4 regions of the Paenibacillus sp. FSL R5-0470 genome follow, and region 1 is predicted to be linked to each of the others. Evidence: riboswitches for the same ligand, from Rfam matches in the RefSeq annotation. Region 1 holds a riboswitch; each other region holds the start of a gene.
What was found. Region 1 has a riboswitch for cyclic di-GMP ahead of MKY99_RS29590 (NPCBM/NEW2 domain-containing protein). Riboswitches for the same ligand answer to the same signal wherever they lie in the genome.
Positions count from the first base shown of each region.

Region 2: linked by a shared signal. The riboswitch ahead of MKY99_RS04825 (glycosyl hydrolase) and the one ahead of MKY99_RS29590 (NPCBM/NEW2 domain-containing protein) in region 1 are both predicted to bind cyclic di-GMP.
Region 3: linked by a shared signal. The riboswitch ahead of MKY99_RS03230 (transglutaminase-like domain-containing protein) and the one ahead of MKY99_RS29590 (NPCBM/NEW2 domain-containing protein) in region 1 are both predicted to bind cyclic di-GMP.
Region 4: linked by a shared signal. The riboswitch ahead of MKY99_RS02470 (collagen-binding domain-containing protein) and the one ahead of MKY99_RS29590 (NPCBM/NEW2 domain-containing protein) in region 1 are both predicted to bind cyclic di-GMP.

Region 1 covers NZ_CP150238.1:6,677,262-6,685,290, forward strand. Annotated here, with positions in the region: gene MKY99_RS29590 (NPCBM/NEW2 domain-containing protein) at 1-2,622, opposite strand, end outside; cyclic di-GMP riboswitch class I at 2,777-2,863, opposite strand; gene MKY99_RS29595 (hypothetical protein) at 3,021-3,593, opposite strand; gene MKY99_RS29600 (EAL domain-containing protein) at 3,703-4,686, opposite strand; gene MKY99_RS29605 (hypothetical protein) at 4,736-4,906, opposite strand; gene MKY99_RS29610 (leucine-rich repeat domain-containing protein) at 4,932-5,783, shown strand; gene MKY99_RS29615 (FtsX-like permease family protein) at 5,850-8,029, opposite strand, start outside.
Region 2 covers NZ_CP150238.1:1,104,767-1,112,795, forward strand. Annotated here, with positions in the region: gene MKY99_RS04810 (glycosyltransferase) at 1-717, shown strand, start outside; gene MKY99_RS04815 (UDP-glucose/GDP-mannose dehydrogenase family protein) at 722-2,062, shown strand; gene MKY99_RS04820 (sugar phosphate nucleotidyltransferase) at 2,709-4,082, shown strand; cyclic di-GMP riboswitch class I at 4,219-4,298, shown strand; gene MKY99_RS04825 (glycosyl hydrolase) at 4,311-5,861, shown strand; gene MKY99_RS04830 (glycosyl hydrolase) at 6,015-7,535, shown strand; gene MKY99_RS04835 (discoidin domain-containing protein) at 7,587-8,029, shown strand, end outside.
Region 3 covers NZ_CP150238.1:717,594-725,622, reverse strand. Annotated here, with positions in the region: rRNA gene MKY99_RS03235 (16S ribosomal RNA) at 219-1,775, opposite strand; gene MKY99_RS03230 (transglutaminase-like domain-containing protein) at 2,147-2,956, opposite strand; cyclic di-GMP riboswitch class I at 2,970-3,050, opposite strand; cyclic di-GMP riboswitch class I at 3,159-3,239, opposite strand; gene MKY99_RS03225 (class D sortase) at 3,364-4,014, opposite strand; gene MKY99_RS03220 (GtrA family protein) at 4,049-4,453, opposite strand; gene MKY99_RS03215 (glycosyltransferase family 2 protein) at 4,443-5,423, opposite strand; gene MKY99_RS03210 (phospholipid carrier-dependent glycosyltransferase) at 5,523-7,301, opposite strand; gene MKY99_RS03205 (glycosyltransferase 87 family protein) at 7,298-8,029, opposite strand, start outside.
Region 4 covers NZ_CP150238.1:554,582-562,610, reverse strand. Annotated here, with positions in the region: gene MKY99_RS02480 (NusG domain II-containing protein) at 1-357, opposite strand, end outside; gene MKY99_RS02475 (alpha/beta hydrolase) at 1,088-2,023, opposite strand; gene MKY99_RS02470 (collagen-binding domain-containing protein) at 2,196-4,244, opposite strand; cyclic di-GMP riboswitch class I at 4,355-4,445, opposite strand; gene MKY99_RS02465 (hypothetical protein) at 4,937-5,329, shown strand; gene MKY99_RS02460 (helix-turn-helix domain-containing protein) at 5,775-6,149, shown strand; gene MKY99_RS02455 (NAD(P)H-dependent oxidoreductase) at 6,214-6,756, opposite strand; gene MKY99_RS02450 (sporulation protein YjcZ) at 7,232-7,333, opposite strand; gene MKY99_RS02445 (hypothetical protein) at 7,364-7,519, opposite strand; gene MKY99_RS02440 (hypothetical protein) at 7,699-7,929, opposite strand; gene MKY99_RS02435 (N-acetylmuramoyl-L-alanine amidase) at 8,023-8,029, opposite strand, start outside.

The DNA of each region.
Region 1 (8,029 bases):
CTCCACCAAATACTGCTGCTTGGAATTGTCGCCGTTCGGAAGGGAGACCTTCCGCTCGCGGTACAGCTTGGTCAGTTCTGTCCAGTAACCCGGATGCGCCAATTCTAACTGCCAATAGGCACCGAGCTGTGCAAATAAGCCCTGCTGATTCATAACCACTTTATTTTCTTCGATTACATATTTATAAATATCACTTTCAAAAGGAATACGAGTATCCATCGAGTCCGCATAGACTGACATCAGCATAGACACCATATTATTGGTTACTTCACCATATTCTCGTTCACCCATCGCCAAGCGATGCCCTATTTCATGATTCAATCCCCATCCTGGATAGACTTTGTTAAAATCACCTAACATCGTCCCTACGGTCCCAATTTGTATCCCTGTATGATCTCCCGCTGCATACATCGCACCATAAGGCTGCATCAATCGGATGTTCTCACGAATTAGCTTCGCATCATGAATCACACTACTGCCATCCAAGCCATAGAAGTCAAAGATCGTCTTCATCCAAGTATCATAGCCGGTTACGGTACCCAGCGGATCATTTTCTTGCGTAATAAACTTGTTATAAGCTTCTGTCGCAGTTCCTGTGAAAATAACATGATCGCTGACCATTTCCACCACATCGATGAGCTCGCGATCTTGAACATTCGGATGCGCTGCCTTATCTTCATCTAATTTTTGTTTATAGGTGGTTAAGAAGGCTTTAAATTGTTCAGGATCTGTAGTCTTGGTCATCATAGGGATCTTGGTAAGCCCCTCGAACCGGATCATAGGTGCTTTACCTTGTTCCTCTGCTGTATATGGATTGACGATATACACTGTACCGCCTTTAGTCACTTCATGTGCATAATAACTATTCGTAGCAAATTCAGGAACGGTTATAATATTCTTACCTGGACGCAATTGCACACCTCTAGCCCAAACATTCCAAGCCGCCTCTTGTTGAGAAAAGACTAAAGAAGGTAGTTTATCGCTCGAAGCTGCGTCCACATAAACGTTGATTGTATCTCCAGGCATTGCAACGAGACCTGTAGGCTGGTTGTTCGTCCCGAAACCAATTCTCAGGTTTTCCTGCGCATGCTTTTTCATATCTCCACGTTGTTCCGCCTCAATGAGGGTGCCTTCAGTTTGAACTTCACCATTCACTAGCTTCTTAGCTAAATCCAAAGAATCTTTCAGGATTGGATAGAGCGGATGTACTTTTGCCGCTTCTTCTAATTCATTGATTGCTTCGACGCTATTATAAGCAGGAACAACCGCACTCATCGTGCCATCTGTGAAAATACCATTTACAGCTTCGCTTACTTTATCTTCTGTATAAAATCTAAATTCAGCCGCAAAAGGTCTGTTGATATTGGCTTTTGTGAACTTGAATTTCAATCTTTTAAACTTCGTAGGTTCGAATTTAAACTCCAGAAAATCATTCGTACTAGTCGCGGTTCCGCTAGATACGAGTTGGAAGGTCTCTCCCTTACTTGTTTCTGATGCATAAATTTCAAAAGCCTCTGGGAAGCCTTTGCGGTTATCTCTAGCCAGGAAAGCCAATCTATCTAGTACTTTCGCTTGCGCTAATTCAAACACGACTTCATTCGTGAAGCTGTCATCATTGTTTTTGTTCGTTTCCCAGTGTGTATTCGGCTGGTCATCGAGCATGTATTCCGGTTTCGTACCTGGATAGCTCCCACCGTTCACCGTTACTTTTGATACATTAGAGTTGGGCATTCTATAAGCTTCGCTATAGGCATTTTCGTATGCTGTACCATAGCCTTTTAGCTTCGAAACCTTAGCCGCTGTTGCCTCTATTTGATGATTCTCCAGAAGTACTTTTGCATTCTCTATATCTGCTTGAAACTGCGCGTACAGTGGATGTGTCTGTACTTCTTGTTCTAAAGCCGTTAATTTCTCCACCGTATTAAATGCTGTGCTAACTTGACTCAAGGTATCATCTGTAAATAAATTTTTCATTTTAGCGGATACGGTATCTTCTTTGTAAAAAGAAAACTCAGCTGCACTCGCCCAATCTTGGTTAGCTTTTTTGAAGACAAATTTAAGTCTCTTGAAAGCTGTGGGTGCAAACTGAATCTCTACTACGTCACCTGCTCCGCCTTTATATTCTCCAGAGGATACTAGCGTATAATCGCCTGCATCCGTAGTTGAGCCATAAATATCAAATTCCTGAGCAAACCCCTTCCCCTTTGCACTGGATTGTCTTGCAGCGTATACGATTCTATTTAATTCAGTGGACTCATTGAAAACAAAGACAACCTCATTCGTGAACGTTGAACTGTTCGGTTTGCCCGTTTCCCAATGCGTACTCATATCGCCATCAATAGCCTTAGCTATAGGTGAACCTGAGTAGTTGCCACCGTTATTGGTAATGGATTTAATATTCGCAGGATTCATTCTAAAAACATCATTATAAGCGCTTAGGATAGCCTTGCCGTAGAGATCAAACGGAATAACTGACGCATTGCTGAATAGGTCAGCCTTGCTTTGTACTACAGTGTTCACTACACTTACCTTGCTTACATCACTTGCTAAAGCATAACCTGCCTCACTCGAAAAACTAGCTAACATGGCTGCTGATGTAGCGATCGCAATCATTTTTTTCATCTTTTCTACCCCCCAGATGTAATATGAATCTCTTCCGTGCCTAAAAATAGGCACAAAAAAAACTACCCCAAAAGAGTAGCTTGATTGCGTATAAAGTCGCATAAAAACTAAGACTTAATTTTTATTAAACTTTAACAAAAAGCGTAATACACTCTTTGGCAGCTGGCTGACAATAGTTATGATAACCTTAGTCCCTATAGCTTTGCGTCCCTACATTTCCATAGGTTTGCCTATGAAGTTTCGAATACATTACAAAGAGTAACATAACGCTACATCTGATCGCATGATTAATTGGTATGAAATCCGAATAGGTAATTGCAATTACTTTTTCTATCGTGATAGATATTCTTTATCGAGTATCCCGGAAGAGAGAGGACACTTTAGGACTGGAGGTCTACTTAACTCCCCGCACCAAACAAACGCCGGAACCAATTCCACACATCGCCCGTGATGGGAATTAACCCGAAGCCATGCTCGCCAACTGCGATTAGGCCATATGCCCATTGGCCAATAGCTACTGCTCCCCCAGCAATCCGTCCTATGGCTACCGCCCCAAATGCCGTATCACCTATGGCGACAGCTCCCAACGCTTTTTCGGCTATCGCGATCGCGCCTACAGCCACTCCTGCAATGGCAATCGCTCCAGCTGCGAAGCCAAGCCAGCTAATTGCTATCGCTCCAAGGGCTAACCACATTCCTAGTGATATTGCACCCACGGATAGAACCCCTACGCTTATCGCACCTATGGAAATCAAGCCTACAGCCACATCTCCAATAGCAATTAATCCAACAGCTGTCTTCACTTGTGGCTTGCTTCCGTGACCATACCCCTGACCTGAGTAGCGACCCAAATTGCTGCGAATACTTACCACCGGAAATGATGGAGACGGCCATTGATAATCAATTTCTCGTCCACCTAACCCTCTAGAATCCGCCCAGTGTGTGATGTACTTATGCCATTTCATATCCATCCCGTCCCCCTTCTCAATTACCTTAATTATACAACCCCGGGGGTTGGCTGTACTCAGACTCTGACCTGAAATTCATCTCATCCTCTAGACGGAGTTATACTCATTAGGATCACTGTTTGGGAATAGGATCAGGCTTTCCAAATAAATATCCCTGAAACAACTGATAACCACTCTGCTTAAGCCATTCAAAGTCCTCTCTAAACTCCACACCTTCTGCTAAAGGAACGGATTGTATTTCTAAAGCTTTTTGTAAAAATTGTTTAGCTATTTTCTGTTTGTTCAGATCGCTGGACACACCCTGCACATATTTCATATCCAGCTTCATGTAATGGGGTTTAAGCTCCAATAACATCTCGATCGTGCTGAAGCCCTCGCCAACATCATCTAAAGCGTATTCAAATCCCCGATCCTTGTAATATATCAAAATAGCTTTCAAATGAGCGAGATCATCCACTTTCTCCGTCTCAACAACTTCAAAGACAAAAAGAGAGGGATCGACGCCTAATTGATTGGCCAGTTCAACGGTTGATCTTAAGCAGAACTCTGGCGCGTAGATCGACGTTGGGATAAAATTAATAAACGTTTTTTTATTTAAGGGTGCAGCATATTTTACAGCAGTCATTCTACATAACCGGTCTAAAGCATATAAACGCCCACGATTCCGTGCCGCCGCAAAAATCTCATTAGGATAGATAAGGGACCCATCTTCTTTTTTAAATCTGGATAGGAGCTCGTATGCAAAAATCTCTTCCCGTACGTTCACAATCGGTTGGAAGTGACAAGTAACTAAGCCCTTAGTTATAACCTCATCAATCCACTCCATATCAAGTACAGTAGGTAATTCGGATAGAGGTCTCCATGTTTGGTCATCTATACGGAATTCAAACTGCTCCGACTCCATATGGTCATTACAGAAATCTAGAAAATCCCGCACCCCAGCCTCCTTTATCGTAATCACATTTTCTTCTACCTTATGTATCGTATTACTTCTACTCAAGTGATGAATAACCTCAGGTAAAACCCTAAGATTAAGCTCACCATGAACCTTGATTTGAAAATCCAGCTCTCTTACTGCACAATGATTACAAGCCATATTGGTAACCCCTCTAATTAACGATTCTCTGAAAAAGATCCCGGAACTACTAGTCACAATCAAAATCCGTATACTCCAGTAAATACGCCGGGTCTAACACGGTGATCTGCTGATGTTGAATATCAAAAAACATTCCATAGTTTTGTATGCCAACATACTGATAATAAATCATCATCCTGTTATATTCTATCGTAACGTTGTCACATAGGCTTGATGCCAATACGAATTATAAAGGAGATCCATTCATGAGATATAATTTTGACGGAAAAGGACTTACCGAAACGCCAGAGATCATTTTTGAGAGTAATCCTCTACTAGAACTCAGCATGTACAACAACCACATTAAAGAGATTCCCGATCAGCTCTTCCTTCATGATGAATTAGAAGTACTAAATTATGCGGGTAATGAAATCGAACGGTTACCCGACAACATCAGTCGTTTAGTTCACTTGCAAATGCTGGATTTAGGCCATAATCGACTAAAAGTACTGCCGGAGAGCATTGGCGGACTGCAAGGGTTGAATTCCTTTCTATATCTAAGCAATAATCAGTTCGAACAGCTGCCGGAGCAGCTTTGTAATCTCCAGAAGCTCAAGTATCTGAACGTAACAGATAATCACCTCAAGCAATTGCCTGTCCGTATAGGCGAAATGAGCAGTCTAATTGAATTGCGGCTATATTACAATCAGCTAGAAGGTCTACCTGATTCGATCACACAAATAAAAGGGTTAAGAGAGCTCCATCTGTATGGCAATCAACTGACCGTTTTACCCGAGCATTTGGGTGCTATAGAAGAGCTTCGGATTCTTGATTTAAGTGATAATCGAATTGCTGCGCTGCCTTTATCCATTGGTAAACTAAGCAAGCTAAGAAGACTGAACCTTAGAAAAAATAAACTGAATCAGCTGCCTGAGGAAATAGGTCAACTAAGCAGCCTCATAGAGCTTGACCTAAGAGATAATCATCTGCAGGAGATTCCAGATTCCCTGCTACAGCTGGATCGATTAGAGAAGCTGGATCTCAGATGGAATCACAGCTTGAGGGGAACAGACATTGTAGAGCAATTAGAGCAAAGAGGATGTATCGTTTATAAATAGTCACACTGATAAAAAAAAGGGAACAGACTTGGACCTTTCGCCCAATCTGTTCCCTTTTGTTCAAGCTTAAACTGTATCTCTTAATCGTTCCACAACACTTTGCTTACTTATACTCCGAAAGGCAACATACGGAATAATAACAGACAGGACAAGTAGCGCAGGATATGCCATCAGTAAAGGGATAATGGTGAACTTATAACTGAAGAACCACAAGTTCCCGACCACACCTCCAATAACTCCATAGGAAAAGAGTATACCGAGAACAAGCGAAACAATGATCGTCGCAGCTGCATAATATAGTCCTTCAAAAACTACCATCTTACGTAATTGTTTATCCGTCATACCTATACTTTGCATAATCGCAAACTCTTGTCGACGGGATAGTAGGCTAGTCAGCATGGAATTAATGAAATTCAAAATACCTATCAAACCAATGATCAGGCATAACATTCCACCGACATTGATAAGCATGCTTTGTAGTCCTTTAAAGCTATCTAGTAAGGTCAGCTTAGAGTCATAATTCATAAGAGGCTCAGTATCTTTCGTATAACTCTTCAGAAAGGTATCCATAGCTTGCTCATAGTTTTTCTCAACGTTAAATGCATAAGTCATAACTATAGGCCGTTCAACAATCTTAGTAAATTCATCTGCAGGCAGGTACATCGTAAAGCTGCTTCCCCTGCGATTGGTATTCGTATAATAGTCTGTTTTTGCTTTCGCTAGAACTTCATATTCATGCATTTGACCATCTACAGTGATCTGTACCTTCTCCCCAATTTTGTAGCGGTCGACATCCCATTGAACATTATCATGATCATCAGCAGGTAATCCTTCAATGATATATTTTCCCGTCGCAAGCTTGTCTAAATCCAGTTCTCCTTCCACAATGTCAAGCCTTGAGAAAGGCAAATCCTCTAACCCATATAAATCAAGCTGTTGATCATCGCCTTCAGGAAGAAGAAGACTATGACCGGTATAAGCGATTCGATTATCGCCAGTATAGTGAATCTTACTATCACTCAAATTGTAATATAATTTACCGCCCTCTTCGAATCCTGGCTGAGACTTTACGGCATGAATAAAGCTTTCAGATAACTCATCTTCTTCAGAACGAAACATATTCAGATTAAAATAATTGGCATGACCGATCAGGAAGTCCGTATCTGCGAATTTCGAAAGATACTTATCCATATCCATTCCCTTGGAGAGCGTAAATACAGTATTAAGCACTACTAGACTAAGCGAGAGTGACAATACTACTAACAGCGTACGCTTTTTGTTGCGGCTGAGATTAGAGCGTGCCATTTTATGCAGTTTACCACCATCGGTACCCTTCTTACTGGTTTTATGGATATGATCGGTAACCTCACTGTAACGTACCGCCTCCACAGGGGAAACACTACCTGCTATCTTGCCAGGCTTACGAGTACTAATAAATATAGTGATTAGCGCAAATAATGCCGCTCCAATAAATATAATTGGATTCAGAGACACTTCGGCTACTGTGGCCCCAATTTCACTGACTCCTACAATCATTGGTAAACAAGCTTTACCTATGACGAATCCAATTACTAATCCAAAGGGAATACCGATTACAGAAAGCAGTAGTGCTTGCTTAGTAAGCATGCTTTTAATCTGTTTAGACGTTGTTCCAATCGTTTTCAGCAATCCATAAAATTTAATATCCTTAATGACGGAGATTTGAAAGATATTAAAAATGATCAAATATCCTGTGATAATAATCAGTATCGCTGCTGCAGCGGCAGATATGAGGGTTGATGGATCGAAATTAAAACTTGATGATAGATATGCCCAGTTCGGATTACCCTCAATATCGGTGGAGCTCGCGGGACCTACACTATCGTCTGAACGATAGGTATAGCCGCTTTCTGTAACTACTTGTTCAAGCTTCTGCTGGATATTTCGGCTATTGCTGAACAGAATATCTGCACTGATTGTACCTGTCATATCATAATCCGTTTTATAGGTGAGCGGTATATCAGCCAAAACCGTATCTACAAATGCTTTGGACACTACCGCAGTTCCCACATTTTGGGAAGCTGTGTCACTTTCCCAAAAACCGCTTAACACGAAATCCTTATGGTAAATCTTTTCTTTAATCGTATAGGACAGCGTTACTTTCTCACCTACCAGATGAGGAATTCCGAGCAGATCCAAGGTCATGCTATCTGTAATAATCTCATCTTCTTGCTGTGGTATACGCCCTGTCGTTGGTGCAGTGAATC
Region 2 (8,029 bases), 1.3 Mb from region 1:
TCGAATTCCGGGTTGTTCAAAAAAATGCTTAAGGTATACATGCAGCAGCTCAAAACGTGGGACCAGCGAACTTCCAAAAATGTGAATCAGTTCGTAGCCAATTCATCAGTAGTGAAGACGAGGATTCAGAACTATTATCACCGGGATGCAGATGTCATATTTCCACCGATTAATACAGCCCGGTTTACAAGCTCTTCAACCATTGGTGACTATTATTTAATTGTCTCCCGGCTTGTTTCCTACAAGCGGATTGATCTAGCCGTAGAGGCTTTTAACCGTAACGGACTTAAGCTTTATATCGTAGGGGATGGACCAGATCGCAAGCGTCTCGAAGGCATGGCTAAGGATAATGTATCGTTTCTGGGCCGGCTAGAAGATGAGCAAGTGACTGGAATGATGGCACAGTGTAGAGCGTTCATTTTTCCAGGAGAAGAGGACTTTGGAATTACACCGCTGGAAGCGAACGCTGCAGGAAGACCGGTAATTGCTTATCAAGCAGGTGGGGCACTGGATACTATTATTCCTTATGTAAATGGTGTGTTCTTTCAGCATCAAGAAGTGGAGGATCTGCTTAAGGCTATTAATGAGGTAGAGTCCTACGCTTGGGATATCGATCAAATCATGGAGCATGCACGTAAATTCGATGAGCAGGCGTTTATGGTTAAGTTCAAGCAGTATGTTGAGCAGGCCTACGTCAATTTTCTAAAAGGAGGATGATTGTATGAAGCTGACAGTAATCGGTACTGGGTATGTGGGTCTTGTATCTGGCGTGTGCTTTGCACTGGGCGGACATCATGTCATCTGTGTGGATAAGGACGAGGAAAAGATTAAGAAGCTGAAACAGATGGAATCGCCCATCTATGAGCCGGGAATCGAGGAACTGATTGAACTGAATCTTCGTGAGGAACGGTTATCTTTTTCTGCAGATCTTCAGGATTCGGTGCGGCATTCAGATATTATCATTCTTGCTGTAGGTACGCCATCGCTGCCTAATGGTGAAGCTGACTTAACTTACATTGAGGGTGCAGCTGCTGAAATCGCTAAAGCGATGGACGGGCACAAAATTATAATGACTAAATCTACAGTTCCCGTAGGGACAAATGAGAAAATCTCCAAAATGCTCTCTAAGTTTACCCATCATTCTTTTGATATCGTGTCTGCTCCCGAGTTTTTACGTGAAGGGTCAGCGATTCGCGATACCCTCCATCCCGACAGAATTGTCATTGGTCTTGATAATCCAGAGCTGGAACCAACCATGCGCGAGCTTCATAAGGGTTTCACTGAAAATGTATTTGTAACAGATATACGCAGTGCTGAAATGATCAAATATGCTTCAAATGCATTTTTGGCCACGAAGATCTCCTTTATTAACGAGATCGCCAATATTTGTGAAAAAGTGGGAGCTGATGTAACCGAGGTAGCACAAGGAATGGGTATGGACCAAAGAATCGGGTCATCCTTCCTGCAGGCTGGTATCGGTTATGGAGGCTCCTGTTTCCCGAAAGACACTAATGCGCTCATTCAAATTGCGGGCAACGTCGATTACGAATTCAAATTATTGAAATCTGTAGTCGAAGTGAACAAGGGACAACGGTTTATGATCATCTCCAAGCTGCATGAATCACTTGGCAGCCTGCGCGGTTCGACGATTGGGATATGGGGGCTTGCTTTCAAGCCTAATACTGATGATGTCCGCGAAGCTCCCGCCAGAGAGATTGTTGAGGCACTGGTGGCTGAGGGGGCAACAGTCAAACTATATGATCCAATCGCAGCTACAAATTTCAGGCAGCAATATGATCATCCGCAGCTTCGCTGGTGCAATCTTCCAGAGGAAGCGGCTGAGGGCAGCGATGCCGTATGCCTGCTTACCGATTGGAGCCTACTCAAGGACATTGATCTGCATCAGCTGGCGAAAAGCATGCGTAATGGGGTGCTGATCGATGGACGCAATGTGTATTCCAAGGAGCAAATCGAGGGTACCGGCCTCGTTTATCATTCTGTCGGCCGCCCGCAGATGGGTGGATTGAGCGGTTATTCTGCTAGTGTGGCTGGAGCGGTTTAATCTAAGTTATATTGATTGAACTTGTGTTTTTTCTATTTAGGGATGAGCCGTGACTCCAGAGAATGTTTGGACTTCCAGCCGCTGTTGTCTGCAGATTTCCTGATTTTAACCGCTGATAGCGGTAGAAATCCGCAGACAAAGGCGGACGCTATCGCTCTTACAGTTCCAAAATTCCCCTCCGCCACTTCGTTCCCTTATTTTAAGGTTCTAAGCAATTTATAAAGTTAGGTACTCTGATTATATACCGCAGTAGCAGATAGTCTTGCGCTTGTAGTTGCACTTGCGTTAGCTGCTGCCTCCCCCGGAGCAGAAGCGAATCTTTAGAAAAACGTGCTTGCTTCCGGCTGGTACAGCCCGGTACGCACGGATCAAGTATTAAGAAGAAGTTGGTTAGGTTAAGAACGGAAAGGGAATTTGGAACTGTAGAAACGGAGTGTTCGCCTTTATCCTCGGATTTCTACCGCGAGAAGCGGTTCAATCAGGAAATCTGAGGATAACAGCGATCGGAAGTCCAAAATCCCTTGGAGTGGTTTCTACCTAACAAATTTTTTTAGTGCATCCGCTCGAAATAAGGCTAAGCGGAAGCTGACGTTTTGATTACAATTCAAATATGCTCGATTTCCATAATTCAAGGAGGGTTCATTCTATGAAAATGGTACTTCTATCAGGCGGTTCAGGTAAACGGTTATGGCCGTTGTCCAACGACTCACGTTCAAAGCAATTTCTAAAGGTACTTGAAAGCCCTCAAGGTGAACCAGAATCCATGGTACAACGTGTCTGGAGACAGCTGGAGGAAGCAGGGATGGCAGAATCATCTTATCTGGCCACCGGCCGCGGCCAAGTAGAAATGATACAAAGCCAACTGGGAAGTCATGTGCCGATTATCGTTGAACCGGAGCGTCGGGATACTTTTCCGGCTATCGCCTTAACAGCTACCTATCTTTATTCAGTGGCAGGTGTTTCTCCAGCGGAAACGGTAGCAATATTGCCTGTTGACCCTTATGTAGAAGCATCCTTTTTCGATACCATAGCTATGCTTGAGGGGACCATGCTGGAAAGTGGAGCAAATCTGGCACTAATGGGTGTTGTTCCTGAACATGCCTCAGAGAAATACGGATATATTATTCCTACCACCGAAGAGGCGGGGGGAAATGGTTTTATGAAGGTGAGTCACTTTCAAGAGAAACCAGACCGTATACAAGCAGAACAGCTCATCGAGCAAAATGCATTGTGGAATTGTGGAGTGTTTGCCTTCCGCTTAGGGTACTTGTTAGATATTTTGCAGCGTAAAGGGTTGCCTTTAGGATATGAAGAATTGCAGAAGCAGTATAAGCTATTGTCTTCCATCAGCTTTGATTATGAAGTGGTGGAGAAAGAAGAACATATTGTGGTGCAGCCGTATGATGGATTCTGGAAGGACCTTGGAACGTGGAATACGCTGACAGAGGAAATGAGCAGCAAGCATGTAGGAAAAGGTTTTGTAACGGTGGATTCTGAGGGGACTTGCTTGATTAATGAGCTGGATATTCCGATTACGGTAATTGGTGCGAAGGATCTGATCATTGCGGCTAGCCCGGATGGGATTCTAGTTACCCATAAAGCTGAGAGCCCACGGATTAAAGAAGTGCTGAAGACCTTTGAACAAAGACCGATGTACGAGGAACGCCGCTGGGGCCATTACAAAGTTATTGATTATGTGAAATATGATGAAGGCAATGAAGTGCTGACCAAACGGATTTTTATATCCGAGGGGAATAATATCAGCTATCAATTACATCGCAAGCGTAGTGAAATTTGGACAATCGTCAGCGGCGAAGCAAGTATTGTGCTGAATGAGAAAAAACATAATGTGAAGGCTGGGGACGTAGTACGTATACCGGAAGGAACGAAGCACGCGATCCTTGCTTTGACGGATGTCGAGTTTATAGAGGTACAGACGGGTTCTGAATTAGTAGAAGAAGATAACATTCGTATTACTTTAGACTGGAATGATATAGAACTACAACAATTCATTTCATAGGTCTAACCTATCTATTTAACCAATCCATAATTTCTTGAAACAGGTAAATTGACTCAATTATCAAAAAAAGTCATAAAAACACTAAATATATCATTAATTGTCGTCGATACTTACGGTAAGAGAGATTATTTCTCTTAAATTGAAAAGGCAAACCTATCGAAAGGTAGGGACGCAAAGCTATAGGGCCTTCGAAAGAGTGGCAGCCTGGCTACCGAAAGGGAGATTATTTTGAAAGCTTACCGTACGTATCGATTATTTGGCGCATTTCTGTCACTCGTCTTGTTTCTGACTGCACTTCCGCTTACTGTTGGAATTTCGCCGTCTGTTGTCATAGCTGCTTCAAATTCTGGAACGCCAGTTACCCCAGGAGCCTCACTTGAAGCCGTAAAGCTGCTTAACTATTTTTACTCGATCTCAGGAAAAGGTATTATTGCTGGTCAACATGACTATTTAGAAAGTCCAGATGAAATTAACAATATGCTGAAGGGAACCAGCGGACAATATGCCGCTCTTCACGGTTATGAACTGGGCGCGATCAGCGGTCAGTCAGAAGGAACGATGGCCTGGCAGCGTCAAAATGTGGTGAACAGCGCCATCAACTGGAATAAAGCGGGCGGGATCGTAGCTATGACTTTTCATGCTAACCTGCCGGGCACCTCTTATGACTGGGATAATGTAAAAAAAACACTTAGTCAGAATGAGTTCGATAGTTACGTTACACCGGGTACCAAGCAATATAACAATCTGATCGCTGAACTTGATAAGGTGGCAGTCTCCCTAAAAAGCTTGCGCGATGCCAATGTTCCGGTGCTTTGGAGACCCTATCATGAAATGAACGGGAACTGGTTCTGGTGGGGGAAGAAAAATAACTTTTCTAAACTTTGGAATATTATGTATGACCGTTTTGTTAACGTTCATAAATTAAATAATTTGTTATGGGTATGGAGTCCGAATGCTCCCAATGTTTGGTCAGATCCTTATGCGCTAACTTATCCAGGTGCTGATAAAGTAGATATTCTGGCAGCAGATATATACGAAAATGATTACCAGCAAAAATACTATGACAGCTTGTTGAGTCTAGCCGCAGGCAAACCGATTGCGATCGGGGAGAATGGTGAAATGCCTAATCTGGAGAAGCTTCAGCAATCACAAAGTAAATGGACGTATATGATGAGCTGGGGAAAAATGCTTTACGAGAATAACAGTGCAGATACAATTAAAACATTTATGAATAGCAACTATACCCTGACCAGAGATAAATTAAATACTGGTCTGGCACCGACACCTAGCGCTGCACCAGCGCCGGCACCTCCCGAAGAAGAGGGTGAGGCAGCCATTCCTCTTGCGAAGGGGCTTGCAGGAGAATATTACAACAACATACAGCTATCGGGAACAGCAGCTCTTACTAGAACTGATGCAATTATCGATTTCAATTGGCGGCAAGGATCGCCGGATGCCGCCCTTGGGATTGATCGTTTCTCCATACGTTGGAGCGGTAAAATTAAGCCATTATATGATGAGCAATATACATTTTACACTACCTCAGATGATGGCATCCGTGTGTGGGTGAATGGGCAATCCGTGATTGATAGTTGGACTAAGCAAAGTGGTACTGAGCGTAAGGGTAATATAACGCTGAAGGCTGGCCAGCTATATGATATCAAGGTGGAGTATTACGAAAATGAAGGCGATGCGAGAGTCCGCTTGATGTGGGAAAGTGCTAGTCAAGCTAAAGAGACAGTTCCAGCAAGTGCACTTTATCTTCCGGATGTCTCCTGATTGATGAAAATTAAAGGTCGATCCTTAGTGGCTCTGCGTTATTGCAGAGCTACTAAGCTATAGTCCTCATTAGGTCAGAAGACGATTGTCCGATAACAGGTATGTTTGTTTAGCACCTGTGGAGGCAGTACAGCTACCGAAAGGAGGATTTATTTGCGTAAATATTATAAGCAAAACAGATTGTTGTTTACTATATTACCGGTGTTTATTATTTTTTCCTTGCTGCCTTTGGGAGAGGTTAAGAGTCTTCCGAAGGCTATGAGTGTTTCTTCCGCTCTTCCTCTGGCTATACCAAGCAATCCATCAGCTTCTGAAGAAGCCAAGCAACTGCTGAGTAATTTGGTGAATCTACGTGGCAAAGGAATCCTGTCTGGCCAGCATGATTATCTAGAAAGTCCAGATGAACTGGTTCATAAGCTGAAGAATACATCGGGACAAAATGCCGTTCTACATGGTTATGAATTGGGGGCAATTAATAATCAACCCGAAGGGACGATCGCAGAACAGCGACAAGCTGTTATAGACAGTGCAATGGAGTGGCATCAAGAGGGTGGCATTGTAGCCATGACATTCCATCAGAGTTTGCCGGGGACTTCTCCGGAATGGTCCAATGTAAACAGAAGTCTCAGTCAAGAGAAGTTTAATGCTTATGTTACGCCTGGGACGGCTCAGTATAAGAGTCTAATCTCTGATCTAGACGAGATCGCTGGCTATTTGGGACAGCTGCGTGATGCCGGAGTTCCAGTCTTATGGCGACCTTACCATGAAATGAACGGCGGTTGGTTTTGGTGGGGGAAAAAGGACAATTTTTCAGCGCTTTGGAATATTGTCTATGATCGTTTTGTAAACACACATCAACTGAATAATCTACTGTGGGTGTGGAATCCAAATGCGCCGAATGAATGGGCAGATCCTTATGCTGCATATTATCCGGGTGCGGATAAACTCGATGTTCTGGCTGCGGATATCTACAATAACGATTATAAGCAGTCCTACTATGAGGATCTGCTCGCACTTGCTGAAGGTAAACCTATCGGAATCGGGGAGAGCGGACAGCTGCCGAACCCGGAAGTATTAACCGAGAAACAAAATAAATGGGTCTATATGATGACCTGGGGAAAATTACTGACAGAAAATAATACGCTACAGTCAATTAAAAGCTTTATGAATGACTCGTTTATAGTATCGAGAGAGGATTACGTTCTCACAACAGGAGGCCCTTCGATAGCACCGGTAATCCCGGTAACCCCAGCGGGTTTAACTGGAGAATACTATAACAATACTGATTTAGAGGGAGAAGCGGTACTTATCCGCGATGATCGTAAGATTGATTTTAATTGGCATGGCGGGTCACCTGCACAGGAGATAGATGAAGATCATTTTTCTGTTCGCTGGAAAGGGAAGCTCAAACCCAAATTCAGTGAAAAATATACGATTTCGGCATCCTCTGATGATGGAGTCCGTGTCTGGATTGACGGAAAGCTGATCATCGATAATTGGAAAAATCAAAGTGCAACCCTTCATAAAGGAAGTATCCCGCTCACAGCCGGAACACTTTATGATATCCAAATTGAATATTATGAGAATGAAGGAGATGCTAATCTTCGCTTGCTGTGGGAGAGTTCCAGCCAGAAGCAGCAGGTGATTCCACAAGGGGCATTGTTCCTTCCTTAATCTAATGAAATGATAGGGTTAGACATTCCGGAAGAAAGAGAGGACCTATGGATGGGAATAACGAGGAGAATATCTAATAGAAAAAATAGGATAACTGCAAACAAACCATTACTGTTATTACTGAAATTCACCGCATTAACCGTCTTGTTTCTGTTGTCTGTCTCTGTTTTCGGAACGAATAAGACGAACGATTATAAGGTAGGTGCCAATATACCAAGATTAGCTACAGGAAGTGATGTTGCAGCAGAAATACCGGATGGTACTGTGATCTGGAATCTGGGACAACATGATGGCTCAGCAGCTGAGTTCGCTACGAGTGGCACTTCTGGCAGTAAGAAGGTATTTAATGTTCCTTCTTCAGCGCTCAAATCATCGGCTCTTCAGAACTTGCCTGCAGGCTTGAATGGAAAGACCCAGCCGGAATTAACGATCACCTATCAGCTAAATAAGATTCCGGAGAATGGGGTCTTATTTAGCGTAGGAATTCTGGATGC
Region 3 (8,029 bases), 890 kb from region 1:
AAAAATCTCACTAATAACATTTACTTGTTTACACAAGTTGCTAAAAGATGTTCTAAAACGCAAATTCGTTTCGGTATCCAGTTTTCAAGGATCAAGTTTAAAGATGAGAGTTTAAACTCTCAAAACTGAGCAACGAGTGAGTAACAGGCCTAAACCTGAGTTGTGGAAGTTTAACTTCCGATTTGAATGTCTTCATTGCAGAAGACGATTCTCCATAGAAAGGAGGTGATCCAGCCGCACCTTCCGATACGGCTACCTTGTTACGACTTCACCCCAATCATCTACCCCACCTTCGGCGGCTGGCTCCCTTGCGGGTTACCCCACCGACTTCGGGTGTTGTAAACTCTCGTGGTGTGACGGGCGGTGTGTACAAGACCCGGGAACGTATTCACCGCGGCATGCTGATCCGCGATTACTAGCAATTCCGACTTCATGCAGGCGAGTTGCAGCCTGCAATCGAACTGAGACCGGCTTTGATGGGATTGGCTTCACCTCGCGGTTTCGCTTCCCGTTGTACCGGCCATTGTAGTACGTGTGTAGCCCAGGTCATAAGGGGCATGATGATTTGACGTCATCCCCACCTTCCTCCGGTTTGTCACCGGCAGTCACTCTAGAGTGCCCAACATTACTTGCTGGCAACTAAAGTTAAGGGTTGCGCTCGTTGCGGGACTTAACCCAACATCTCACGACACGAGCTGACGACAACCATGCACCACCTGTCTCCTCTGTCCCGAAGGCCGCCACTATCTCTAGTGGATTCAGAGGGATGTCAAGACCTGGTAAGGTTCTTCGCGTTGCTTCGAATTAAACCACATACTCCACTGCTTGTGCGGGTCCCCGTCAATTCCTTTGAGTTTCAGTCTTGCGACCGTACTCCCCAGGCGGAGTGCTTACTGTGTTAACTTCGGCACCAAGGGTATCGAAACCCCTAACACCTAGCACTCATCGTTTACGGCGTGGACTACCAGGGTATCTAATCCTGTTTGCTCCCCACGCTTTCGCGCCTCAGCGTCAGTTACAGCCCAGAAAGTCGCCTTCGCCACTGGTGTTCCTCCACATATCTACGCATTTCACCGCTACACGTGGAATTCCACTTTCCTCTTCTGTACTCAAGTCACCCAGTTTCCAGTGCGACCTTAGGTTGAGCCCAAGGTTTAAACACCAGACTTAAATGACCGCCTGCGCGCGCTTTACGCCCAATAATTCCGGACAACGCTTGCCCCCTACGTATTACCGCGGCTGCTGGCACGTAGTTAGCCGGGGCTTTCTTCTCAGGTACCGTCACTCCGATAGCAGTTACTCTACCGGACGTTCTTCCCTGGCAACAGAGCTTTACGATCCGAAAACCTTCATCACTCACGCGGCGTTGCTCCGTCAGACTTTCGTCCATTGCGGAAGATTCCCTACTGCTGCCTCCCGTAGGAGTCTGGGCCGTGTCTCAGTCCCAGTGTGGCCGTTCACCCTCTCAGGTCGGCTACGCATCGTCGCCTTGGTGGGCCATTACCCCACCAACTAGCTAATGCGCCGCAGGCCCATCCCTCAGTGACAGATTGCTCCGTCTTTCATTCTTTCTTCAGGAGAAAAAAGAAATTATCCGGTATTAGCTACCGTTTCCGGTAGTTATCCCAGTCTAAGGGGCAGGTTGCCTACGTGTTACTCACCCGTCCGCCGCTAAGTTATTTTGAAAGCAAGCTTTCAAAATAACTCCGCTCGACTTGCATGTATTAGGCACGCCGCCAGCGTTCGTCCTGAGCCAGGATCAAACTCTCCAATTAGTATTGAAAAGAGCGATATGCTCATTTTGAAACATCTGACGAGAAAATTAATTCTCTAATTTCGGATTTCACTTTCGTGATTTCCTACTCACTCGTTGTTCAGTTTTCAAAGATCAAGTTCTCGTTGGCGCCGTTTAATGTCTCAGCAGCAACTCTTATAATATATCATGTTGTTCTCAGTAATGCAAGCTTTATTTTTCGAAAGCCGTTTATATAACTCTCTCAAATATTGCCTGTACGCTGTCTAACAACGCTTAACTATAATAACCTATCTATTCATAGAAAAGCAACCCCTAATAGAAAAATAAACAACTAGCTTAATAATTAAGCTGGTTGTTTATTTAATAGAGTTATGAATCTAGCGATGCAAATTAATAGTATTTTGCTGCAGTATACTTACTTGAAGCCTTAATAAAATCCGTATTCTTCTTACTCTTCGCTGACGATGCATCTACCGTTGTATCAATAGTAACCCATTTCCCATCCATCAACACTTCATTCCATGCATGGTATTGCGTAACGTAGCTAGTATTCCCCATCACCAATTTAGCAGGCACATCTACACTACGCAGCATTGCGGCAAAAAGAGAAGCATAGTCATAGCAGATTCCTTTTTTAGTATTCAAAGTGTTGTTAATGTTCGGAATGTAATCTGTTGTTACGTTATTAGCAAGAGAATAATCGTATTGTACATTAGCAACTACATAGTTATAGATTGCCTTAACTTTCTCTTCATCTGTTGTTTTGCCTTTTGTAAGCTCTTTTGCCTTAAGGATCGCTTTATCAGAAGAACTCCATTTCACATTCTGTACGGAGCCCAAATATACGGAATTCGAGTCACTCATGGTTACGTCTACTACTTCGGAATATAACGCTTTGTATTTATTGCCGGTTGTGTTCTCAAGAACAGAAACCTTATAAGTACCATTACCTTGTTGTAAAGGGAAGTCCTCAGCTTGTCCAGAAGCATATAAGTTATATGTATAGCTGCTGTTGTCTTTAGTGATCATGAGTTTGATTCTTTTATCTTTCGGAATATCATAGTTAATTCCAATAACACCTTGAGCCACTTTCGATGTAATCAACCAGCTTGCATCTACACTTGCGGCTTGAGCTGTGCTTACCGGAACCGCAGTAATCAGTACGAACAGCGCCACCATCATAAAATAAACCTTTTTCACGGATAAAACCCCTTTCGGTAGCTGGCTGCCATCCTTTCGGGAAGGCCCTTTAGCTTTGCGTCCCTACCTTTCGATAGGTTTGCCGTTATCGTATAAGCTCTATCTGTTCTAATTTCACTAGACAAATTAACAGAATCAGTCCAAGTAGAAATATGAATCTAAGATTCTTATATATTTTATAAAAACAAAAAAAGCCTCTTCATTCGGTAACTGGCTGCCATCCTTACGGGAAGGCCCTTTAGCTTTGCGTCCCTACCTTTCGATAGGTTTGCCGTTTATCGTGTTTAGCTTTTATAGTCTTATACTACCATATTTATCCTCGTAAACAAGAACAAAATTGCTAGATTTACTATTATTTTATAGTTATTTCTCTGTATTTGAGTTTTCTTGTTATTTCTCGTCAACGATTAGGAAAGCTTGGCATGAACAATCAAACGATGTGTAGGATCTACTAGTGGGTCACACGTAATTAGAGTAAGAATTTTATCTTTGTTATTCCCGTCTAGAACAGACACATCACTAGGAAGTACAACAGAAATATCATAAACCTCGTAATTATAAGTCTGATCGCTAGTCTTCACCGTAATCGTATCCCCAATCACAACCTCATTCAATCTGTTAAACAATCTGCCCGTAGTTCTAGCTCTATGTGCAGCTATTGCGGCGTTCCCTATTTCTCCTATTGGAGTTGTTTCTTTCATATGGGCCGCGGCATGCTTCATATTCGCTTTAGTAGCCCCTTCTAATACAGGCAGCTTCAGATCGATCTTATCAATCTCAATTAATGCGATAACTTTGCCACCCACTTCAATTTCCGGTTCCGGCTTTTCTGTTTCTTGCGGCTGTGCTTGTGCATCTAGAGCTGATTCCTCCGCTAGTAGCTGAGTGACCTCGGCATATCTGCTCTTCAGATCAGGTGGTTGAGTACTTACACTGGTGCTCAGTTCAGCCGATTCTAATAGCTTATCCTGCTGCCAGTCGTTATACCATTCGTTAGCTTTTGGATAGAGCATGATAAGGATCCCCGCCAGTATGAGCACATACGAGAATTTACGCATGATTTTCACCTCCGTAGATTGGTTCTACTGAACTTTAGAATACCCATTTACGACTTCCGAAGAAGTTAATGATCACCGTCACAAACGTTACTAATACCTTAGAGATCAACACTTGAATGCCTACTTTGTCAGTCAACAGATGCATTAGCAACAGCGATATTCCGAGTACTACCAGATTCAGTACGATAAACTTCAGCAACTGCGTCTTATCAAAACCCTCTTTATTGCCACGGTCACGATCCTTGAAGGTTACTTTTTTATTCAAAATAAAGCTGTTCGCTGTCCCTGCACTATAAGAAATCACCTGTGCCAACGCATATACCATCCCAAGTGAGTTCAGTAATGTGAAGATTACGAAATCAATGAGGGTATTTACCAAACCTACAGCATTAAATTTGAGAAACTGTATGAAAGCAGTTCGAAAGTTCTTATCTGACATCTTTGTAATCCTTCCGGCGATCCACTTCTTCTTCGTTACGATATCCTATGGTCTCACTGACAATATACAACGGTCTATCCTTAGACTCGTCATAAATCCGTCCAATATACTCACCGATTACACCTAACAGCATCAGAACGATACCGTTAAAGAGCAAATTGACCCCTACAATTGAAGCCCAACCTGGAACCGTCCATGAGGTGAAAAAAATTCTTTGAAACAATACGAAGAATAAATAGAGAAAGCTCGAAAAGGAAAGAAAGAATCCGACATACGTAGCAATCTTAAGTGGCTTATGCGAAAAGGAAGTGATCCCATCCAGCGCAAAACGAATCATTTTCTTAAGAGGATACTTAGTTTCTCCTGCAAATCGTTCTTCCCGCTCATATTCCACCATCGTCTGCTTGAAGCCGACCCAGCTCACTAAACCTCTGACATACCGATTTTTTTCCTTGAGACCTCGCAAGACATCACATACCTTACGATCAATAAGACGGAAATCACCTGTGTCCGTAGGAATGTCTACACTTGTCATGCTGCTGAGTAATCGATAAAAGATCTTAGCCGTTACCTTTTTGAACATCGTTTCTCCACGGCGCTTCAGCCGCTTCGCATACACAACGTCATAACCCTCTTTCCACTTCTCGATCATTTGCAAAATGACCTCCGGTGGATCTTGAAGGTCAGCATCAATAACAACAACCGCTTGACCTTCGGCATAGTCCATGCCAGCTGTAATTGCTACCTGATGTCCGAAATTACGCGAGAAGTCAATTAGCTTGACGCATTCATCCCGATCACTGATCTCCCGAATCATCTGGGCCGAACGATCACGACTTCCGTCATTTACGAAGACTAGCTCATAAGTATCGCCGCATTCGTCCATTACTTTTTTCAAACGTTCATAAGTAACGCTAATTACTTGCTCCTCATTGAACATGGGTACAATTACACTATATCTGGCTTTCACCTTTATTCCTCCTAAAAGCTTTATGGAGCGTTACATCTTTCTGTACTTCATAATAACGCTGTAAGCATAAACTTATTATTATAGATATTATAAAAAATCTTAGAAAACCCAAGATGGGAACCAACGCAGCATACCCTTCACATAATCTCCGCTTACCTGCATCCCTGACAGGACAGGGTAGAACGCGACAAAGAGCAGTAAAGCAACAGCCACATAGACATAACTAACATAACGAGCCTCAGGATATTTACTATCTAGCAACTTCATTATATATACAATACCAAGAATCATAAAAGGCACCATAGCAAAATAATGGTAGATAAAGGTTTCCCTTGGGACAAGCATCCACGGAACATATTGTGAGAAAAAGGCGATCCAGATCATATAAAGGGTCTTATCTTTGCGTTTCAGTGTAATCCACAGCGTTGCCAGCATTGCGAAAATACCCGTCCACCAGATAAGCGGATTCCCCATAGTCACTATACTGCTGACCTGACCTTGCGGCAAACCCTCACTGCCACTGAAGAACCAGACGGGTCTCTTCATAAACGGCCATTGCCACCAGGAGGACGCAAAAGGATGTGTAGCTACAAGCTGACTGTGATAGTTGTACATGTTCTTTTGGGAATCAATCAAGCCTTTTATAGTAAAGCCCTCTGCGGATGCAGATAAACCCGGAACAAAAGATAAACTATAAATAATGACCGGTATGATTACGAAGAATGCAACACAACTAGCTAGCGTAATAATGGTATTCTTCCAGAACGAATTTACGGCTTCGCGACAGGTACCCAGCAGTTCCTTGTCTTTGATCTTCCCTTCCGCGAGCAACCGTCCCGATGCTTTATATTCTCTGTAGCGCTCGAAGAGCGAGATAGCTAGCATAATGGCCAGCCCAGCTCCTCCGTACAGTACAATCCACTTGGAGGCGACACCAATTCCGAAGAATAAACCGGACCAGAATAACGGAATTAGTGTTTTTCTTAAGGGCTGCCTGAAGAAATTCATAGTGTAATATCGCTGCATGAAATAAAACATTAACATGATGAAGAATACTCCGTATACATCGATCGTAGAGATTCTTGTTTGTGTGAAATGCATGAAATCCAGTGCGAACAATCCAGCTGCAAGTGCTGCGTATTTACTCTTTTTAAAGAGACGTAGTGCCATTACATAAATGAGAGGCAGCATGGCAATCCCGAACAATGTTCCGATAATACGCCAGCCGAAAGGATTGACTCCAAACAGTTCCATCCCTACTGCGATCAATAGCTTGCCTAGTGGTGGATGCGTGTTCTCATAAGGCACAATCCCGTGTGTATATTCATAAGCTGTCCGTGCATGGTAGATCTCGTCAAAATAAGTGCTATTCATAAAGTTAGAATATTCAGGGATGAGTGACTGCTCGTCAAAAAGATTGGCAGGCTCTCCTCTTTTAGCGACTGCACTAGCATCCGGTGTAACACCGGCTATAGGAAGAGGTACTCTTTCGCCTCCCTGCTCATAGAAGGCCATTTCATTTAAAGTGAATCCTGGAGAGGTGACTGTAAACTTCACGTATCTTGCTGCAACGTTCAGAGGTTGGCTTTTCCAGATGAAGACATTCCCAACATCCTCGCTTACATCCAGCGGACTACTCCAGACCTCAGGGGATTCACTGAATTCGAGCTTAAACTTCCCGGTACCTACGCCACCGAAGATATTCACGCGTTCCAATTGTTTACTCTGTCCTAGATCTACATAGAAGCTTTCACCGCTGGCAGCTGGCTCCCACAAGGTCTCTGGAGATTTAGTAGAACCTAAATTATATAAAGCAATTGCCGCGTAAACGGCAGTAATGGCAAGAATACATATCCAATCTATACGCTTAAACTTCATCGCTTAAGTCTCCCTCCCTTCTGGTGCGGTCTTATTTGCTCGACGACTTTAAGGTCTTCTTCATATTTTTCTTCAGGTGTTGGTGGTGCTGGAAGAGGCTTTACTCCCCCACGAACATACACGTCGTAACCGATGTAGAGCATGTATAGCAATAATGACAGGTTAGCAATAGAAGTGACCAAAACGATTCCATCTGCACCTGGATTTACACCTGCATTTAGATGGGTCAACGTATAAGCCACATTGATATACTGCGTTAAGCTGAATCCAAGGAATAGGGATAAAAACCTACGATCCCGACTCGCTATATAAGTGAACATACATAGAATAACTGCAGGGAACATATAACGTTCATGCATTTTGGTTCCAAGCACAAAGACTACTACAATGAGCGCCATACCGATAAAGTAGGATTTGGATAAATCCAAGCGATCTTTTTTGAAGGAATAAAACGTTGCTATGGCTACTGCCACTAAAATAAATATGAAGCCCCATACACGGTAAGTAATACCTAACCAAGTTAGGTCAAGAGATGACCACATCGGGTCAGTCAGTGCATATAGATTAAATGCATTCACAGAAGAATAGGGATAGGAAGATAACGTACTCTTATACAGATTAATAAGGCCAACTAAACCACCGTTATTCCAGAAAAATGGTGCCGCGAGCAATCCGAATATCCCTAATCCATACAAAGCTCCAAATCCAAGCTGCTTCCAAGCACGGTG
Region 4 (8,029 bases), 720 kb from region 1:
CGACGCACTTGTGATTTCCACTAATACTCTATGCGGTAGACAGACAATCGTCTGTTTGGGCAGGGTAATAAAACCAAAACCTAGGCATACTTGATCTGGGCAGTCGGCATCGTACATTTCAATCCCGTAATCATGCACCTTCAAGAGGTTATAGCCACGTTCGGTACGAACCTCAATGGTTTGTTCTTCTTTTGTAAGCTTTACCGTTTTAAATAACTCGCCGTCCACCGTTACATTGGCTACGAGATTTTTACCGGCCCCACCTTTATCATCATTGTCCGAAAACCATCTCGGTGCGAGAAAAGCGAGCGCAGCAATCAACACGATGGAAATCAACCACACATCTGCGCGTTTCATAAAAATCTCCCTTATTTTTTAATTAAAATCCAGACTTATTAATTATAACGGTCTACCCTCAATCCTTCAATCAATGTTGGGGTTTAATGTAAGTTTTAGAGACCAGTTCACAAAATAGGCACGCAAAATAACCCCCACAGCCCCATTTACTCTGGCTTTCTAGCTTTTCCGAATTAATCCACAAATAATCCAGCATACGATATATTCAAATCAAACGCTCTCTCTTGCTCTGCTTGTTCCCCTTCTATATCAAACAACCCTTATCTTGGAATTCATTATTATATTTGCCTTTTAAACAATAGTGTGTTATATTTATATCGTATTTGTTTTTCGATATATTGAATATCCCCATCAAGAAGATGTCAGGCCGACTATTTTACACTTCGGCAATTTGGACACAGAGGCTTCATGTTTTCTTGCAGAAACTTTCCTTTTTATGAGACTAAATTCGAAATATAGCATTCCGATTCACACTGGCGCGGTCAATGGAGCCGCAAGGGCAAAAGAGAGGTAGGGCTTTTGTCGTATTGGAAGGATTATTCTCGCCACACGGCTGCTGGAAATAACAAGGAATTAAGACACCCGTTACTCACGAACGGCGGGGGATGAATATAACGAAAAAGCATGGCTGTACGAACCTTACATAAGGACACATGCCATGTGTGGAAAAATATAGGCGCCCGATAACCGCTACCTAGCGGATATCGGGCGCTGTCTACGTTCAGGGCATCTAATTTACATACTGATTCACAAAAGCTGTTACTACGTTTATATACCCCGTCTTATCCATGTCATAAGCTAACCCATGCCCTGCTTGCGGCACTACGAACTTCTCTTTGGGACTCTGACATGCCTCATACAATTCATTCATCATACTATACGGTACAAAGTTATCTGCATCCCCATGAATAAATAGAATCGGCACCTTCGCCTTCCGCACCTGTTTCAAGGCAGATGCTTCACTAAAACCATACCCTGCTTTCAAACGAGTAATTAGACTCGCACTTTGAATAAAAGGGAAACTTGGCAAGCGATACATACGCCGTAGTTGGTAGGCTAATTGTGCTTTAACTGAGCTGTAAGCACAGTCCGAGACAATAGCTTTGACCTGCGGCGGGAGATTTTCACCTGAGGTCATTAGCACTGTAGCACCACCCATAGAGACCCCATGAAGCACAACTTGAGCACTGGGCCCAGTCTTTTCTATTATATATTCAATCCACTGCAAATAATCCTTGCGCTCATGCCATCCAAAACCAATATAATTCCCAGCGCTTTCCCCATGTCCCCTGGCATCGGGAATCAGGATATTAAAGCCCATTCTCTCGTAATAGATTTTGGCGTACGCCCCCATATCCTTCCCTTTTCCAGAATAACCATGAGCTAGAATCGCCGTACGACCTTCAGCACGATCCGAAAGGAGCAAGTACCCTCTTAGTTGTAGCCCGTCCTCAGATGTAATCTCCACATTCTCAAAGCTCTGACTGGAGATCCAATCCTTCCCCTCACCCCAAGAAGCCCCGGCAACCGGGGGATCAACCTTCAAATCACGATTATTACTCAGGAATTCCTTCGGTGCTCGTTTAATAGCAATTCCATAAAAGAAAAAGCCCGCATAGATCAGAGCTCCTATGACGATGACAGCGCTAATGAAGAACCATACCAATTCATCTTCCCCGTCCTTTCCTCATATCCGTTGTAAATCAGTATAACATCTACTTAGAATGCGCCAAAATATAACAATCATAACAAAAGAAAACCGCCCTCGGAATATGTCCCGAAAGCGGCTTTACTATTCTTCACGGCATAACTTGTATTCAAGCTACAATCACCGTTTATTATTTCTTGCTCGAGAATCTATTTCTCATTAGCAATCCAATAAGTGCAAAACCTAGACCAGTTACATAATAAGGGACTGAACTTGATTCTCCCGTTTTTGGAAGTTCATCCACAGGTGGATTACCTAGCGGGATTGTATCATCCACTACAGCAATATCCTCTGGTGACGGCGTTGGTGTTACTGTCAATACTGGTCCTAATGGAATCTCCTCCTCATCAACAAGTACCTCTGTATTGCTCGACGGTGTTGGTGTTGGTACTGGTGCTGGAGTCGACGAAGCTACAGGACCCAGCGGCACAGGATCATCATTAACAACGATAGTACCAATTACAAATGATGGTGTTGGTGTCGGGAACACAGGAGGCTCCGGCGTTGGCGTCGGTGTTGGCGTTACTTCTGACGACGGCGTCGGTGTTGGCGTTACTTCTGACGACGGTATCGGTGTTGGTGTTACTTCCGACGACGATGTCGGTGTTGGCGTCACTTCCGACGACGGTGTCGGTGTTGGCGTCACTTCCGACGACGGTGTCGGTGTTGGCGTTACTTCCGGCGACGGTGTCGGCGTTGGTGTCACGGTCGGCGTTGGTGTTGGCGTCACGGTCGGCGTTGGTGTTGGTGTCACGGTCGGCGTTGGTGTTGGCGTCACGGTCGGCGTTGGTGTTGGCGTCACGGTCGGCGTTGGTGTTGGTGTCACGATCGGCGTTGGTGTTGGCGTCACGGTCGGCGTTGGTGTTGGCGTCACGGTCGGCGTTGGTGTTGGCGTCACGGTCGGCGTTGGTGTTGGCGTCACGATCGGCGTTGGTGTTGGTTTTGGTGTGTGTGTTGGCTTTGGTGTGTGCGTTGGCTTCGGTGTCGGTGTTGGCTTTGGTGTGTGCGTTGGCTTCGGTGTCGGTGTTGGCTTTGGTGTGTGTGTCGGCTTCGGTGTCGGTGTTGGCTTTGGTGTGTGTGTTGGCTTCGGTGTCGGTGTCACGCACGGCGTAGGCGTCACGGTCGGCGTCGGTGTTGGTGTCACGGTCGGCGTCGGTGTTGGCGTCACGGTCGGCGTCGGTGTTGGCGTCACGGTCGGCGTTGGTGTTGGCGTCACGGTCGGCGTTGGCGTTGGCGTCACGGTCGGCGTTGGTGTTGGCGTCACGGTCGGCGTCGGTGTTGGTGTTACGGTTGGTGTCGGTGTTGGTGCCACGGTCGGCGTTGGTGTCGGAGGTGGTTCTTCCCCTCCATATGGATACCAATGCATCTGCACCCCACCAGCAAATCCCTTTGCAATCAGCGTCCCATGCAGTTCACCGGAATTATAAGTTACTTTTGCAAGCGGAGCTAGGATAGTTCCTTCTATTGTTAAACTTCCAATGTCAACAGTGCTAGCTTCATAAAAATTAAATAATACCTTGTTAGGGCTACCTCCCCAGATTTGAAAGCTTGGAATGTTAACTGAACTTCCGCTAACGTTAATGATAACTGTGGCGCTATTTGCAATATTAAACTGTAAGCCATTAGCACCAGCGAAATCGGCAGCACTAAGATTAAGAACGTTAAATGGTTCCGGAGCATCAATCGTTATTTTCCCATATTCCTTTTTGAAAGTTCCTATTGTAGCAAGCGAAGAGAATTCATTAGAACGTCCAATAAGAAATTGCTCTTCAGCATCAAAATCAATAGGAGTCCCTTTTCTCGCTGGTTCTTTAAGATCTACACCGTTGCTGGAAAAAACACCACCATAAACGGATGCTCCATGAACAGTCCCATTAGTAAAACTGATGTCATTACCAGCGATAAGAACATCTCCGCCTGGATTATCCTTGGATACGCCGTAATTCTGCAAAGTAATATTACCTTTGGCCGCAAGGCGCCCATGAACCTGATCATTAAATTGTTTGAAATCCCCAAAAATAAAAGTATTAAAATTCCCTGCAATACCTAACACAGGTGTAGGAGTATAGGGAAGCACCTCCCCAGCCGCATTTACCAAATGACCTCCAGAAAGACCACTACCTACTATCAAAATCCCCGCTAATATTAGTGCTAGCAGCGGTTTCATTCTTCTTTTCAAAAAGCACACCTCCTAAATCTATGATTTATATTTAATCAGAATAATTACCAGAAACTCTAAAAGACCTAACAACAAAAAAGACCGCCAAAAAAGAAGTGGAATTCCCTTCTCATGGCAGTCGGACGGTCATAGCGCATTTAAGACACTTTAGACTCCTGGACTTTGCGTCCCACCCTTTCAGGCGGTTTGCTATTATCATGATAATATATGTATTGACTTGCAGATTAGAACTAGCATTTTAAGCATCCTATTAAATAATAGTCTATGACTTTTAATACTTTTGAACTAATAATAGTTTAGCGCTCCATCCCCACAATTGTCAATCAATTCCTTTTGATATTCATACGCGTAAGCAAGCACAAAAAAAGCGCCTAAAGGCGCTTCACACAAAGGTTTTCCTTCAATTTTAAAGTAACTTTATATAGCCTAATATCGCTATCCATAATGGAATACTTAGAATCAAACCAAATACCATTCCACGGCGGAGACTTCCTTCCTCATTCATCCTAATTCTCCCTTTATATAAGTCTGAAGCATTATTTTTTATTATTACAATTTTAATATATTTTATTCTTTCTAATTTAGTTGTGAATTCAATCACATTGGACTAGCTGTTTAGAAATACCATTGATTATTTTTGGAATATCGGGGTAGAATACGAATATACGTTCCCATTAGAGGTGATGATATTCATGAATAGAGCTGAAAGCAGGGACAACATGCTGGTGAAATCTTATTTATTGCTTCCGATGATTTTATCAGCTTTCGAACGGGACTCCGCCATTCTATCTGCACATTTACGAACACCCACCCCCTATCTGGAGGTTCTTGAAACAGCCGCAGCAGTTGCTACAACAGATCTAAGAGATGTTCGTTCAGAGATGAGAAAACGGGGAATCAAGGTTTATGAGCAGAACAAACTTAACACGGGGATAGAAGCCAAATTTATATGTCGTGGATACCATGAACGAATGCTGCTGTTAAACGACATTGTCGCTGCCCAAGCTGCCATTCATATGCGCAGATATCTCGGTCTGGATATTTCATCTTTTAAGAGCTATGAAGAGCAATATCAGATTAAGTGAAGTAGCGAAGAAGTTGCCCCCCCCTCCCCCATTTAATTAGCGAACAAAAAAATAGGCCTTACCATGGGAGTTGGCAAGACCTGAGAGATTTATACCACAAAACACTGGGGGGTGTTTGGTGTCTTCAATATATACCTTGAACCTGAAAATAAGATGATGCTCACATGAAAATTACATTAAAAACTTCAATTCGTCGCTTAGGCTATCCGCTTGGTACTTTTGATTTCCAACCAAAGAGGCCCGCTTCGCCGACAGAGAAAATCGACCGATTGATAGTTAGCCACGAGTGCTTTGAACAAATTGTTTCAAAATGATATAGTGAATTCGTTCTCACAGGATGACTTGATAGCAGGTTGTAAAACATAATAAAGTCGGGACCTGAGTACAGAGCGACAACAGGCGTTTGCCTTTTCGTTGAATATTTTCTGAAGGAGGGTAATAGCCCATGAGTGATGAAATCTGTATACCGCCTGGCATTCAACAGAAGGACACTAGCTTTGGCTACACCTTGTCTATTATTAGTGGTAAATATAAAATGACTATTCTCTACTATCTCTCTGAAAACAAGATCGTGCGGTTCAATGAACTGCAACGGGGTATCGGTACAATACCTTTTAAGACATTAAGCGTTATGTTGAAAGAACTGGAAGCCGACTGTCTCGTCAGGCGCGAGGAATTCCCCCAGATTCCCCCTAAAGTTGAGTATTCCTTGACCGAGAAGGGCCAATCGCTTATTCCGGTGCTGGATATGATGTGCACTTGGGGAGAGAAAAACTTCGTTCCAGCCGCGCAAGAGATAACCATACCTTTTACGATTTAACGACAACTTATGACAAAAGCAGCATTTCCATTAATGAAAATGCTGCTTTTTGCTTCAAATCTAATTACATATTTTCGATAAATTCAACATAGCCTTGCGAACTGATATCCAATTTCTTTAAGTAATCCGTACTTCCTACCGTCTCAGATTCCGTGCCATAAATGGCATAGAAGGAACGATAATCAGCGTTGCAGTACAAAAAAGTCGTGTCAAAGGGAGATAAAATACGGTCAAGCCCGTAGCCGAGTTTACCTTCTTCACTAAAGTCTTTTGCACTTCCTCCGGCAGTTACAGCTAATGCGATTTTTCGATTTCTTAATTTATCACTCTTCGAACCATATGCCCATCCGTAAGTAAATACTTCGTCCAACCACTTTTTAAGCAGAGGTGGACTACTAAACCAGTAGACAGGGAATTGTAAGACGAGCTTATCATGCGCTTCAATCAGTTGTTGTTCCTTTTCCACGTTGATTTTTTCATCGGGATAGGCTTTGTACAGCTCGTGCACCGTATATTTGTCTGGATATTTACGGAGTTCTTCGATCCAGCGTTTATTAACGACGGATGTTTCGATGTTTGGGTGCGTGACGACAATAAGTGTTTTCAATGGTGTATCCTCCATGTTTGAATCAGATTTAGGACTTGAGTATACCTCCCACCATGCCATCGCGTAAGTATGCACTTTTAGTTCACGTACTTACCTAAAGGTAAGCACTGCAACCTGCCTGCACGTATGATTGATGTATAGTCTTCGGGGCGAATCTCGTCTTCGGTGTACACCAAATATCACACAAGAGAGACTGTGTCATTCCGCCATTTTACTTGAGTAAAGGTTAGACGGATGTAACGTTATGTGTATGAACTCTATATCACTGATAAAAAAATTTGCCTGAACGCAAAGAAATACCCCACCATTACTGGCAGGGTACGGTACTTCCGCATAATTTCAACATAATCCATTTGGGATACTCGACTACCACTTAAGGTTGACAGGGTGCGTCTTTGATTATGTATGAAAAAAATCCACCAGCATGAGTACTGGCGGATTTAATAAGGTGCAGCTATATTGGGAGGTTTGAAACTTAAATAAACAAAGTCTTAGAGATGATTACCAACAAGATAAACAGAACCAGAATTGCGGCGGTAGAAGTAAAGCCACCATATCCTCCTGCGAATTCGCCCATTTTAACTCCTCCTTTGTAATTGAATACAATTTAAAATATACAAGCTTTTGTAATGATGACCAGTAGGATAAAGAGCACTAAGATTGCCCCTGTGGATGTAAAGGCTCCACCAACAAAACGTTCAGGTTCACGTTCACGTTCACGTTCACCAACGCCGCAACAACGTTCTCCACGTACTTCGCCCATTTGTCAATTCCTCCTTTTTAATTGGATACAAAACTAAGATATGCGGGATTTGTATCGGTGCTTGGGTAAAAAAGAAACGAAAATAGTAGGCCTGTTGCGGGATCCGACATTTCGTAAAAAACAAAAAAATACCCACCAGCCGAAGCCAGTGGGCGGTTTTTCCCGGTTTTATGATTTTTTTAAATAAGGGCTATAGCCAGCAGAGTGAACAAACTCAAGGTTAAGATGTCATTTGTAGCAAAAGGATTACCAAAAAAAGCTGAAGTGTGCACAGATCCGTTATGTTCCGTTCTTAAGTAAACATTATTTCTGTCCACATTTGTAATTACGCCTACGTGCTGTCTACCATCTTTAGTCAGAATCCGCACTCTTCTATTCATGTAGCGCAAGCAGCTGCAATAAGCATCCATCAGGAAACTCCCCCTCGCTCGTATTACTTTATTTTATGATAAGAGGTTACGCCGGTAACGGCCAGCAGCGCCCAAAACTTCCGGCTCGACAAATTAACTT